4 regions of the Aeribacillus sp. FSL M8-0254 genome follow, and region 2 is predicted to be linked to each of the others. Evidence: predicted binding sites of a transcription regulator. Region 2 holds the regulator's gene; each other region holds the start of a gene.
The links. The regulator Rex, encoded in region 2, represses fermentation and respiration genes when NADH is low (regulators of the CRP and FNR family bind a similar motif). The targets are predictions, from matches to a motif close to TTGTGAAATATTTCACAA.

Region 1 (3,345 bases), 1.6 Mb from region 2:
TTTACGTCTTGAATGCCTTCAATATCACGCAATGCGCGTTTCACACCGCCTGCTATTGAGTCGTGCAACGGACAGCCGGGTGTAGTCAATGTCATTAAAATGAATGCAGTTCCGTCTTTTACTTCAATCTTATAGATCAGTCCTAAATCAACAACATTAATTCCCAATTCAGGATCTAAAACGTTTTGCAGTTTTTCCAAGATCTTTGCTTTTATTTCCATTGTAACATCACCCTTTATATTTCAGTAAATCGTTCCCTCATTTTTTTATTTCAGCAATACAGAGCCAATCGTACAGGCAAATAATCCAGAAAACAGCACCATTCCTCCTTGAGCAAGATAAAATAGACCAGTACTTGAGGAGGCAAGAGCAGCGATCATGCCGATAAGACTCGCAACAAATAAACAGCATTCCATCACAATCCATTTTTCATTTATCATTTGTTTCAAAGTCGGCACCGCTTCTTTGCCGATTTTTTTGCTATACCGGTGTGTCCACCATAGAAAAGGAACAATTTTATATAAGTAGCCAATGATGCTTAATACAATCCAGCCGAACAGATAACAGTAGATGATGATGGAAAAGATGCGGGAATGGATTTCACTTTCAAAAGAAAAACCGGCCGCCGCTATATGCAGGATGACTCCAAAAACAATGGCCAAAAGAGCAAACAGAAAAGGTTTATCCAGTTTTTTCTTCATCCTTTTCTTTAAAATGGCAAACATATGGTATGCAAACAACCCATATCCGACAGCCATCAATTGAAGCCCTGCTGATAACAACCGGTCATTTGCCGTTATAAAACTGATGAAAGTTAACACAAGACCGCTTATATAAAAAATGTAGACATATCGGGCCGTGTTCATTGAAAAATGATGCGCCAATGAAAACATCGGAACCATTTTGTAAGAAAATCCGAAGATAAGAAGTGTAAACCAGCCGGAAAATCCCAGCAATATATGTGCTTTGAAAATCAAATCATGATCGATTAATTGTCTCACGCTCCAAAAATGATAGGCAAGCGTCAATCCGAGCGCGATCGTTAAGAGCAAACAAATGAGGGCAGTACCAACAAATAAAGTGATGACCGTTCTTTTCTTCTGTTTTTTTAATGTCATGAACATCTGCCATAAAAACATTACAATCCCGCAAGTAAGAAGCAAGCCTGAAAATATAGCCATTTGAATATTAAAGGCCAGGCTGATGCTAAAAGATAGTATTCCTAATGACGTGACGACCATTTGGATAAAAGCAAATGATTCATTCCATATCGGGGTTAAAAACACGACTGGAACAAGCTGATACATGGCCCCCATGGCTGTCATTAAAGCAAAGCCAATCACTAATAAATGGACAGCTGACAATACGACAGGAAGGCGCATTTCTCCGGTTGAAAGCTGACGAGTTGACAGAAATAAAAGAATTTGAGAAAGGAAAAACGCCAGCAAGCCAAAAATAATAAACGAAAAAGGGATTCGAATATTCGTTTCATAAGTATGATTAGCCGTCATCATCGTCATCCTTCTTTTCAATCGTTATTTCATAGCTTCCATCACTGCGCTTTTGCGTTTGATAGGTATAACCGAGATCGTCAAGCTGTTCAAATAAAAACATCGGGCGGCGGTCATTAATAATTTTCAACGCTTCTCCTTTTTTTAATTTTGCTAATGCCGTTAAAGTCCGCATCATCGGTTGTGGGGGCTCTAAGCCGCGATTATCCAGTATCATTTTTTCATTCCTCCGTTTTAACAAAGGTAATTTTCCAATGTTTATCCTCTATTTTTTCCGCTTGATAAGAAAACCCTTTTTTCTTCATGATAGGAAAAAGCGGAACAGGTTTAAACGGAGCGTGTAAAATAAATACATCTCCTTGTGCAAGAGGCTGAATGGCCGCCATGATTTTTTGAAACGGCTCTAATTTCTTCTTTAAATCTTCGCGAACATCTAATTCAACAGTTTTTCCCATCCATATTCTCCTTTCCATCTTTTTTATCAATGTTCATCATAGTAAAAACAATTCCCGCAATTTGTGATTTGCTTCACTTCATCGGCATCACTTTTGAAAAGTTTATGAATAATTGATTCGTGATGCCGTATTGGCATATATCCTTCCAATTGAGGGAAGGGAAGATGTTGCAACATCATTAGAAAATGTTTCAGTTTTCAATGAAAGATCGGTACCATTTCGCTAAGGATATTGTTTTGCTTGAAATAGAAAGGAGAGTGTGTGTTTTTAAAGCGGAAACAGCTGATGGCATGTAGGGAAATTTATTTCTTTGTTAATATGGTCAGCGGCCATTGTGCGAAAAATACGTCTAACCCGGACAAAGCGCTATTGCAAAAAGATCATTCTAACATTGAAAGTATGTCATTGACATCAAAAAGATGGTTGCCTGAAAAGTGTGCTAGAAGAAAAAAGCGGGGCGTAAACCAAGTTAATGCCATTCTCGAAAACGATTGAGAAGTTGTTCATCTATTTAGGTAGCTGGTATTTTTTCATCTTATTGTAAAGTGTAACTTGTGAAATCTCTAATTCTCAGGAAACTTCGGATTTGTTGCCGGCGGTTTTCTTTAATGATTTTTCTATCAGTTGTTTTTCGATAGTATCTTTTTTTCAATCAACTTTGAGTTTTTTCGAGTCTGGACGGATTCTCGACAGGTGACCCGAAATGGAAAAAGCTAAGAAGATCCTGTTGATGGATGAACGGTTTTCTAATATAATAACCATTCTTTCCATCAAGTCGCCAAGCATTGGTACATTGTCCATAATGAAAACTGCTGATTCTATTATGAAAGCCTCCGTTTGCCGAAATCGTAAAATATTTTTTGTGTATCTATTTTGCTTTCTCAATTCATTATATAGAGCCCCATCATGTTAGCCATAAAAAAAATGATAAATTGGCAAAATGTATTCCAAATAGGTTTCTTTTTCAGAAAATTTTTTTTACAATTAATTTAACCTTTTATGATCATTCGAATTGATGTGACAGAGATCTCATTCTATTGTTTATCTTGTCTGTAACATATGAAGAATGAATGTATAAGGAGAGGAAGATGTTGCGAGATCAATGAACCGCCCTTTATTGAATTTGCGCATTTCGGTGACAGACCGATGTAATTTTCGTTGTGTATACTGTATGCTGAAATGGAAGGAAGACAGTATTCTTTTATAAAACGGGAATAACTAATGACGTTTCAAGAAATATATCGTTTGGCCAGCCTCTTTACGTTTAGGCATTCGAAAAATTCGTCTGACCGGGGGGAAACCGCTCCTCCGAAAGGACATTGATGTACTAATATCGATGTTAAAAAATATTCAAGATCTTCAAGACGTTTCATTGACCA
Region 2 (3,345 bases):
CTGTGCTTTTTTGTAAGCAAATCTTGAAACAATGATACTTATTTCATACAAAATGAATAGCGGAATCGTGACCATTAAATGCGACAAAATTTCAGGCGGCGTAATGATCGCTGCGATAACAAGCAATACAAAATACGCATATTTTCTAACCTTTACCAAAAACGCCGGATTGATGATTCCGAGTCTTGTTAAAAACATAATGACAACGGGAAGCTGAAACAACAGTCCGAAAGGCAATGTTAACTGCAGCAGGAAACGAAAGTATTCATTTATTCCTATCATTTGTTGAATGTTTAAATCATTGGAAAGCCGCCCCATAAAATCGATGACAAAAGGAAACAAAATAAAATAAGAGAAGCTTATACCTAAAAGAAATAAAGCAACCGACAACGGTATATAGCTTAATGTGACCCGCCTTTCTTTTTCATACAGTCCTGGGCTGATAAACGCCCAAAGCTGGTACAATAAAACAGGGAAAGTTAGAATTAAAGCAATAATAAATGTAAACTGCATATAAACGATTAATGGATCTGCAGGACGAAAAGCATTTAAGGCGAATTGCTTTGCTTCATCAGTTTGCTGTAAAAAAACAATAATTGGCTTCGCTATAAAAAAGCCAGTAATCATAGCAACGAAAAAGAAAACGACTACAATAATCAGCCGTTTTCTTAGCTCCGCTATATGCTCCAACACGGACATTTTTTTTTCGCTCATCATTATTCATCCATTCTTCTTGCTATTCATTTTTCTTGTTTTCTTCATCATCGTCTGCTAAGCCCTTCGTGGCACTTTTAAACTCCTTTAATGATTCTCCTATAGCTTTTCCAAGCTCAGGAAGTTTTTTCGGCCCGAAAACAAGCAGAGCTGCAAATACAATCAACAGCAAGCTTCCAATTCCAATTGTTGGCATTTAATATCGCTCCTTCAATCTTCATTCGAATAATGTTTTAAAAAATATGCAAGAGCCTGAAGTTCAACAGATAGATCGATATGATGAATCCGAATTTTATCCGGAACATTTAAGCGAGCCGGCGTAAAATTTAAAATGCCTTTTATGCCTTTTTCCACTAACCGATCCGTTATTCCTTGAGCGGCGGTTGCCGGGACCGTTAATATCGCAACAGGCACATCATCAGGCAATTCACTTTCTAGCTGATCCAAATGATAAATTGGAACTCCACCAATTTCCATTCCTACTTTTCGTTTATTAATGTCAAATGCAATAACAATTTGTGTGTTGTTATTTTTTGTAAAATTGTAATTTAAAAAAGCTGTTCCCAAATTTCCGACGCCAATGAGGGCAACTTTGGTCAACTCATCTTGGTCAAGCGTCTTTCTAAAAAATGATAACAAATAATTGACATTATATCCATAACCTTTTTTGCCCAGCGCTCCGAAATATGAAAAGTCCCTTCTAATTGTCGCAGAATCTACTTTGACTGCTTCACTCAGTTCTTGAGAGGAAACACGTTGTTTTCCCGAGGCATGTAAATTTTGCAAAAACCGATAATATAGAGGTAATCTTTTTGCAGTTGCTTGCGGTATCTTAGATTGATCTTGATTCAATGCTCATCCCTCGCAATCCAAAACAACCTGACTAATTTTGTTTTTAACTATGTTTTCTAGCAAGCGGCTGCTCGCCTGTATGAAACAATATCAGACTGATAACGCTTCCATCCTGATTTTCTTCTCCGTCTACATTTCTTTTTATTTGTTTTTTCTCCAAACTCTCCTTATATAAAAACTATACACTATTTTTTTATTCGTGTCTTTTGAACGATTGTTACAATTTCTTGTCCTTTTGTTCATCAGGTCAGTTGCCTGCAGTCAAATATATAGGCTACACTTATTCTAGCAAAGATTGAGGTGAACTATGGATGATTTTATTGCAGTTAAACAAAATCACAAAATATTATGGTGCTGACCTTATTTTATCGAATATTAAGCTGGAAATCCAAACAGGAGATAAAATCGCCGTTGTAGGCCGCAATGGAGCCGGAAAATCAACATTATTGAAAATCATTGCCGGTGAAATGTCCTTTGATTCTGGTGAAATTGTGAAGCCAAAAGATTTAACAATCGGCTATCTGGCACAAAACACAGGATTAGAATCAACTAAGTCGATATGGGATGAAATGCTAACCGTTTTTGAAGAGTTGCGGAACATCGAAGCTGAGCTGCGAAATATTGAACAAAAAATGGCAGCTATCTCCTCAGCTGGAGATTCTCATGCTTTGCAAAGCTTAATGAAGGAATATGATTCACTCCAACATTTATATAAAGAAAATGGCGGATATCAATATGAGGCGGATATCCGTTCTGTGCTGCATGGATTAGGGTTTGCTGATTACGACTATTCAACTAAAATTTCGGTTTTGAGCGGAGGACAAAAAACCCGGTTAGCACTCGGAAAGCTCCTGTTGAAAAAACCGGATCTGCTCATACTCGACGAGCCGACAAACCATCTTGACATGGAAACATTAAACTGGCTCGAACAATATTTACAGCATTATAATGGAGCGGTTCTAATTGTTTCCCACGACCGGTACTTTTTAGATCACGTTGTCAACACTGTTTATGAAATATCACGAACAGTTTGTACGAAGTATGTTGGGAATTACAGCGCTTATTTAAAACAAAAAGCGGAAGCGTACGAAAGGGAATTAAAACAATTTGAAAAACAGCAAGAAGAAATCGCGCGGATGAAAGATTTTATTCAACGAAACTTAGCAAGAGCATCGACAACGAAACGTGCGCAAAGCAGAAGGAAAATGCTTGAGAAAATGGAAATACTGGACAGACCTGTTGGGGACGAGAAGTCAGCCAGCTTTTCCTTCGAAATCGAAAAGCAAAGCGGCAATGACGTGTTAAAAGCCATTGATTTGTCCCTTTCCTACGATCAAAAAACTCCGATCGTGAAAAATATTAACTTTTCGATCAACAGGAAGGACTCAATTGCCTTAATAGGGCCAAACGGAGTTGGAAAATCTACCTTATTAAAAACGATCATCAACCGCTTAAAGCCGCTGAGCGGAAAAATTCAGTTTGGATCTAATGTCCAAATCGGATATTATGACCAGGAACAAGCGGATTTGTCTTCATCTAAACGGGTTTTAGATGAATTGTGGGATGACTATCCCGAAAAGACAGAAAAAGAAATCCGAACGGTTTTAGGGAATTTCCTTTTTTCCGGAGATGAAGTGCTGAAAACCGTCTCGTCTTTAAGCGGAGGAGAAAAAGCTCGGCTCGCTTTAGCGAAATTAATGCTAAAAAAAGCTAACTTTCTCATCATGGATGAACCTACGAATCATCTGGATCTCGACAGCAAAGAAGTATTGGAAAACG
Region 3 (3,345 bases), 3.3 Mb from region 2:
ATTCCCATAAACGGTGCAAAAAAGCGAACATCTGTCCACGGAAGCTTTTTCACCCAGCCAAACAGTCCGCTGGCCCCTTTTTCTCTTCCGCTTATTTCAAATGTTGCAAACAAAGCGAAAGCTGTCATTAAAGATGGAACAATGACCATAAACGTCAACACAATTTGCAAAAACTTCCAAAACGGAGTGATCCCAGACTCTAGTATTTGATGATGGAAGCCGACTGGGATGGAAAAAAGAACAAACAGTACAAACGCCAGTCTTGCAAGCGAATCGCTGAAAATTTTCCCGCCTATTATTTTTGGAATGATGACGTACCAGCACATATAGGCAGGCAATAACCAGAAATACACTAATGGATGGCCGAAATACCAAAAAAGTGTTCTGCTTAACAGCACATTGATTTTATCGACTAACCCGAAGGACCAAGGAATAAACTGGAATAATACCGTTACTGCTACGCCCAATGTTGCTATGATCCATAAAATCATTGTGGCAACTGCCATAAAGCTTAATAGAGGAGACGGCTTTCCTTCATTTTTCTTTTTCCAGACAGCGTATTGGCTAAACATGCCAGCTCCGCTTACCCAGCTGCCGACTACAACAAGCGTCAGACCGATATAAAACCATGGCGATGCTTTAAGTGGTGCATAAAAAGTGTATAGAACGGTCGCTTTATTTAATAAGATCATAACCGTTGTAATCGCTGTTCCAATCGTCATAAGCCAAAAGCCGATCCAACCCGCCTTTTTGGCAAACGGAGTTAAATCACCTGTCGTCCGACTCATGGAAGCATATAAAAAACCAATGATAAAAAATGTTGTAAAAACAAGTGCCAACAAAACGCCATGAGCAGTCAAAAGCTGATAATACCCGATCCCTGCCGGAAGCTCAAGCGTTCCGCTTCTAACAAAAGCCTGCAATAACCCGGCAATCGCTCCTAAAAACAATGCAATATAACCAACTGCAATATGGGCGAGCGCCAGCTTTCCATCGTTTGGGTGAAGCGCTGTATTTTTCATGCTTTTGTCACCTCAATTTTCGTGCTCATCATTTGGTGCCCAGTACCGCAATATTCGTTGCAAATTATTAAATAGCTGCCGGGTTTATGGAATGTATGTGTAAGCGAATTCACATGTCCCGGGGTCACCATCATGTTGACATTTGTGCCAACGATTTCAAGGCCATGAACAACATCTTTGCTTGTCACGATAATATGAACTTTTGCTCCCTCCGGTATTTTTATGTCATTCGGCATAAAGGCAAAAGCTTGAGAAACTATAACAAGTTCGTATTCGTTGTCTCCAATTTTCTTTAAGCCTGGTTGATTAAACGGCTCTGTCGTGTCTACTTTTTGCGGATCCAATGTGGTCAGATCACTCGGCGGATGATGACCTTGTGCAAATGCACTGATGCCCACGATTGTTAAAAACATCACAAGCGTACCTATACCTATTAATAGCCAAACCTTTTCAAGTCTGTGCAAATGCAAGATGATCCCCCTCCTTTATAATCGTTGAATAAATAAGTAGTAAACTCCAAACCAAGAAAGTATTAAAAAAAGAGCCAGCATAAGAACAGATAAAAAAGTGCCAAATAACGAATATTCTTTCTTTTGAGCAATTTCCTGCTCTTTTTTATCGGAGATGAATTCTTTTGCCACCCATAACACCACCTTTTCTTCTTTTAAAAAAATTGTAGTTTAGCTTACGTTAGTCAATCTGTGAAAAAAATCACATTTTCCATAGTACTTTTTGACAGTATGTTGAACAAAAAACATTGCATTCACACTGAATCTTCTATCATTAGGAAGCTAGGAGCCAAAATGAACGGGACACATTTTTGGATGAAGCTCTGGCTATGACCTTTGAATCGGTTAAGAAGGTCGCCCTTTCATTTCTTTGCACAAAAAAAAAACGCCTGTCCCGATATAGTAGACAGACGTTTATATTTACATATATTTAACTGCAGCAACAGCAAGAAGAACCCATGCAATTAAAAATGAAATGCCTCCAAGCGGCGTAATTGCACCTAACACTTTGATCTGCGTCACACTTAATATATACAGGCTTCCGGAAAACAGGAGAATACCGATGAGCATCAGCCACCCGGCCCAATTTGCATAGCCTGCCTGCGGATGCTGCTGCAAAAACAGAGCCGTGACAAAAAGGCCTATCGAATGGAACATTTGATATTGTACACCTGTTTGCCATGTCTCCAAATATTTTTGCGGAATTTTCCCTTCCAAACCATGGGCGCCGAATGCTCCTAAAGCTACAGACAAAAAAGCACCGACGGCTCCAAGAATGAAAAATATTTTCATCATCTTCACCCCTTTTTCCCTTCATCTTACCTTATCGTCCGTTTTTTTTAAATGAAGATTTTACAGATGACAAGATTTTGTTAGAAATCAAAAATAGATTCTCCATTTGCATCGTCTTCGACCAACAAACGTTCTTTCATTGTCAGCGTTTTGCTGTTTGCATTTCCGATCATTTTTTCCAGCTCTAATGGAGTTATTTCACTTTCGCTTTTTGGCTCTTGAATAGCTGAAAAATCATAATTTTCCTCTTGTTGATCCAAAATAACATCACATAAAGAACGGATGACAAGAAGCCGGGCTTTTAGATCATGAGGTGTTCCTGCTGCCTTTGCCTTTTTCAGTTCCTCCTCCATTTTTCCTATTATGCTTGAGACCGGTATATTCAACTCCTATCGCTCCTTATTGAAAGATAATGATCTTGCTTTTTTTATCATATTTGATTTTTTCCTTATTGACAAACTTGTCTGCTTCATTCACTTTTCATAACAAACTTGTTACAATAAGTAAGGAATTTTTGAGCACAAGGAGGGCCTGCAGATGGACAATCAATATTTGCAAACAATAAACGGCGATTTATGGTTAACAGAAGATGAAAGAGAAAATTTAAAAATCAGCTATAGAATCAAAGAAGTGCTTTTTTCAAAGCAATCCCCTTTTCAACATGTTATGGTATTGGATTCATATGATTTTGGCCGCATGCTAGTGCTAGATGGAGTTGTGCAAACCACTTCTATTGATGGGCATATATATAATGAAATGATTTCCCATATCCCGCTCAATCTCCACCCAAATCCGGAAAAAGTGCTGATCATCGGCGGCGGAGACTGCGGTGTTGCCAGAGAAGTATGCAAATATGATTCAGTGAAGGAAATCGATATGGTGGAAATTGACGAGCTTGTCGTTTCCGCATGCAAGGAGCATCTGCCTGAAGTGTCAGGAAACTTAAGCGACCCGCGCGTAAATTTCTTATTTATTGACGGCGTGAAATATGTAGAAAACAAACAAAATGAATACGATGTGAT
Region 4 (3,345 bases), 3.0 Mb from region 2:
GTGAGATTTTGTTTTTCTTGTGAATAGAATGTTTCAGCCTTTAATGAAGAATGAAACGATTCTATTACGGCATGATCATGGCAGTTTCCTTTACGGGACATGCTCGTGGTAATGCCTTTTTCTTTGGCTAAATGTTGAAAAGCATAAGACGTATAGACCGCCCCTTGATCGCTATGGAATAACACTTGTTTTGGTTGTCGCTCGTTTACGGCCATTTCTAGTGTCTTTAACACTAGCTGAACATCCTGTCGGTCGCTGATTTGATAGGCAATAATCTCATGATTGTATAAATCCATAATGGTTGACAAGTAAAGCATCGAAGTACCAAACGGCAAATAAGTGATATCCGTTACCCACTTTTCATTTGGTTGAGAAGCCGTAAAATCACGGTTTAAACGATTCGGTACGATGATTTTACTTTCTCCATTGATCCAATTTTGACGTTTTTTCTTCACACGGCATTGAAGATTCCGTTTTTGCATGATTTTTTGTACGGTTTTGCGATTCAACTTGATTCCATATTTAAGCCGTAGGACTTCTCTTACCTTGCGATGACCATAACGATAATGATTCTTTACACAAATTTCTTGAATCAAGCGTTCTAACTCTGATTCCATCATGAACTCTTCCCATTTCTTTTCCCATCGATAATATGTCGATCTTGGAATTCCTAAACAAGAACAGATAAGGGTAACAGGATATCTGTCTTTTAACTCTCTTACAACTTGGACCACTACTTCTGGCACCATCTTCTCTCGAGTTCCTTGTACTTTTTTAGGATTTCCAATTGTGCTTCTAGCTGACGGTTTTGCATTTTGAGCTGCTCCATTTCATTTAATTCCTGTGCCCCTTTCCCCCATACATATTGCTTCCCTACAGGCTGAGAAAACCGATGAGTTTCACCATGTTTATACCATCTCATCCATGTCTTGATCTGCGTCTTATTTTTAATCCCTAACGTCTCCATAATTTCTCGGTTGGTATACCTTGCTCGTTTCATCTCGATAGCTTTCCACTTGATCTCCTCTGGATAATGAACTCTTGTCCCCATAAGACAAACACCTCCACAAATCGAAGTAAGTTACATTCGATTCAGGAGGTATTTTTTCCTTGTCCCATTTTACTGGGTCACTTCAGTATCGTGCCAGGTTTCTATATTCGCTACTCATGGTTCCATTGGCTTTTTGCTCTGCGCCTCTTTATCAATGTTGCGACTTGATGCTTGATACTCTGCTTTCCTTTTTATGATCTCGCATGTATACAAGGAATAACGAACTTGCAAACCATGTAATTAAACCAAAAATAAAACTTCCCCACCAATTGTGTGTAAATTGCAGGGAAAATAGCACAGCTAATACACAAATAAAACAACCGACCATTCCATAAACTGATCCTTGCGCTGTTTTTGCTGCTTCTTTAGATCCGTTCTTCGTGCCAACCATCATCACGGCAACGACCATAACGGCTGGGAATGCCGCGAAAATCCCCCCGATAACTTTCCATGGCAACAGTTTTGCCGCTTCATAACTTAGTACAACTGCAGAGCCACCAAATAAAAAACGGAAAAATAAATCACGTCCGTCCATAAAAATCACCTTAACTTAGAAATATCTTGAAATAAAAGCATAAGCAATGGAAACAAGAAACCATCCAGCTAGCGATTGTGCAAGCCCGCGTTTCCAACCTTGCTTAGTGCAAAGATAAACGACCGCTATTGCACACATAATATTCATGAACATCCCGACAACTGCCCCTTGGGATAGAACAATCGACTTTTCCACTAGCTCACCGCCTTTTACATCTAAGCGAAGTGTCAATAATGCCGCGAAAAATACAGCAGGAAAGGCCGCAAAAATTCCTCCGACTTTTGATCCTAATTTTCTTGAGATAATGGTAGAAGCGACGACCGCGCCTCCGCCTAATAAAAATCGAATAACAATTCCACTCATCGATAATATCTCCAAGATAGATTCATCCTTTCTTTGGCGACCAATCTAGCGGAATAAATATTATTTTTGTATATTTATTTGTGAATATTTTCACGTATATATTGTAAACGATGATAGTACAAACATTTGTGAACTTTTATTTAATTTTTTGATTGTAACGCTTACACTTCCAAAGTTGTGGCAAATATTTGAATAAAACTTAATGGTTTCAAAGTCTTTCTTACTTTCAACCACGACACTTGTTGTTTTCATCCTTGTAGTAATATAATTTACAGTAAATCCATTTAGCCATCTTATGAACAACGTAATGCAAGCATTCAAAAGTATGGCAACTGATGATGACAACATTTTTGTTTTCTCTTCTAAATTATAACTGTCAAGAAAGAAAAACGGCGCTGATCCGAATAGCATGGGTTGTTCGGATCAGCGCCGATACGAATCGTAATCCAATTGTGCCCCGCCTCACCATGGGATAGTCAAGTTAAGCGGTGGCTCGCCGAGTGCGTCAGCCAACTTCTGTTTGATGTCGGCTAATGCCTCCGGTGACACGGCTTCAGCGCGCAGAACAAGGATTAGCTGCGTGTTCGACGGACGTACCAGCCCCCAGCCGTCTTTGAACTGAATGCGGGCACCGTCCACGTCCACGACCTCGTGACTGCTCGCAAACCGCTGTTTGACCGCAGCGATGGCTTCCGCCTTCTGCTCCTCCGGGCAAGGCACGCGCTTCTCCGGAGTGGCGTGATACCGCGGGACATCTGCAAATAGCTGCGACAGCTTGCGGTCATCGTTGGAGAGTATGCACAATAGCCGTCCCGCCTCAAAACAGAATTTGTTAAGGGTAGATATTTCGAAACTTTAGACCAATTGAAACTGGAATTAGATGATTATGTTCATTGGTTTAATCATGTTAGAATACATGGAACACCAGAAGGTTCCCTTTACCCGGAAGATATGGATTTCTCCATAACGGACTCTGCTGACCTTGAAAGACTTAATAAAGAAAACTGGAAGATCATTAAAGGGGACTATCCCTTCAAGCAGATTTCTACAATGCCCTGAAAAAGTTCATCGGTGGAGATATTTCAAAGGAAGATTACCACGACTTTGTTTCTATGGTACAAGATAAGTTACAACATCTAGAGATGGAAAAGTCAACGATAAAAAAGCAATGGTTGACAGTCAGTCACCTCTGACTTATCAACCATCAGAAAGCAAGTAGATGAATTTCTATCCTTCAAAACCCTTACTACTGAAATGGTTTTACGGTTTATTGAACGGATAGAAGTAGATAATAACCAAAATGTTAAAATTTACTACAAGTTTGCGCCGATTGAGTGTGTAAAAGTTTAAACACGCTCAATCATTTTTTAACACTAGCCGTGAAACACACTCCACA

Region 1: NSQ44_RS09540 (DUF2249 domain-containing protein) is a predicted target of Rex. The motif match lies at 2,028-2,045, and genes of this name have one in related genera.
Region 3: NSQ44_RS17575 (cytochrome c oxidase subunit 2A) is a predicted target of Rex. The motif match lies at 1,722-1,739, and genes of this name have one in related genera.
Region 4: NSQ44_RS16395 (DUF3147 family protein) is a predicted target of Rex. The motif match lies at 2,028-2,045, and genes of this name have one in related genera.

The regions. Positions count from the first base shown of each region.
Region 1 is NZ_JBBOZY010000001.1:1,982,606-1,985,950, reverse strand. Features, by position in the region: gene NSQ44_RS09555 (metal-sulfur cluster assembly factor) at 1-221, opposite strand, end outside; gene NSQ44_RS09550 (hypothetical protein) at 267-1,514, opposite strand; gene NSQ44_RS09545 (DUF2249 domain-containing protein) at 1,501-1,728, opposite strand; gene NSQ44_RS09540 (DUF2249 domain-containing protein) at 1,733-1,966, opposite strand; gene NSQ44_RS09535 (hypothetical protein) at 2,252-2,461, shown strand; gene NSQ44_RS19050 (hypothetical protein) at 2,537-2,602, opposite strand; partial or broken gene moaA (GTP 3',8-cyclase MoaA) at 3,069-3,345, shown strand, end outside.
Region 2 is NZ_JBBOZY010000001.1:356,470-359,814, reverse strand. Features, by position in the region: gene tatC (twin-arginine translocase subunit TatC) at 1-714, opposite strand, end outside; gene NSQ44_RS01840 (twin-arginine translocase TatA/TatE family subunit) at 737-910, opposite strand; gene NSQ44_RS01835 (redox-sensing transcriptional repressor Rex) at 925-1,566, opposite strand; gene NSQ44_RS01830 (ABC-F family ATP-binding cassette domain-containing protein) at 1,878-3,345, shown strand, end outside.
Region 3 is NZ_JBBOZY010000001.1:3,634,548-3,637,892, forward strand. Features, by position in the region: gene NSQ44_RS17565 (b(o/a)3-type cytochrome-c oxidase subunit 1) at 1-1,022, opposite strand, end outside; gene NSQ44_RS17570 (cytochrome c oxidase subunit II) at 1,019-1,492, opposite strand; gene NSQ44_RS17575 (cytochrome c oxidase subunit 2A) at 1,508-1,663, opposite strand; gene NSQ44_RS17580 (DUF423 domain-containing protein) at 1,952-2,323, opposite strand; gene NSQ44_RS17585 (YwdI family protein) at 2,404-2,709, opposite strand; gene speE (polyamine aminopropyltransferase) at 2,861-3,345, shown strand, end outside.
Region 4 is NZ_JBBOZY010000001.1:3,385,220-3,388,564, forward strand. Features, by position in the region: one part of gene NSQ44_RS16385 (IS3 family transposase) at 1-775, opposite strand, end outside; one part of gene NSQ44_RS16385 (IS3 family transposase) at 775-1,051, opposite strand; gene NSQ44_RS16390 (DUF3147 family protein) at 1,203-1,586, opposite strand; gene NSQ44_RS16395 (DUF3147 family protein) at 1,602-1,949, opposite strand; partial or broken gene NSQ44_RS16400 (phosphomannomutase/phosphoglucomutase) at 2,412-2,771, opposite strand; partial or broken gene NSQ44_RS16405 (IS3 family transposase) at 2,766-3,008, shown strand; gene NSQ44_RS19100 (hypothetical protein) at 3,204-3,299, shown strand.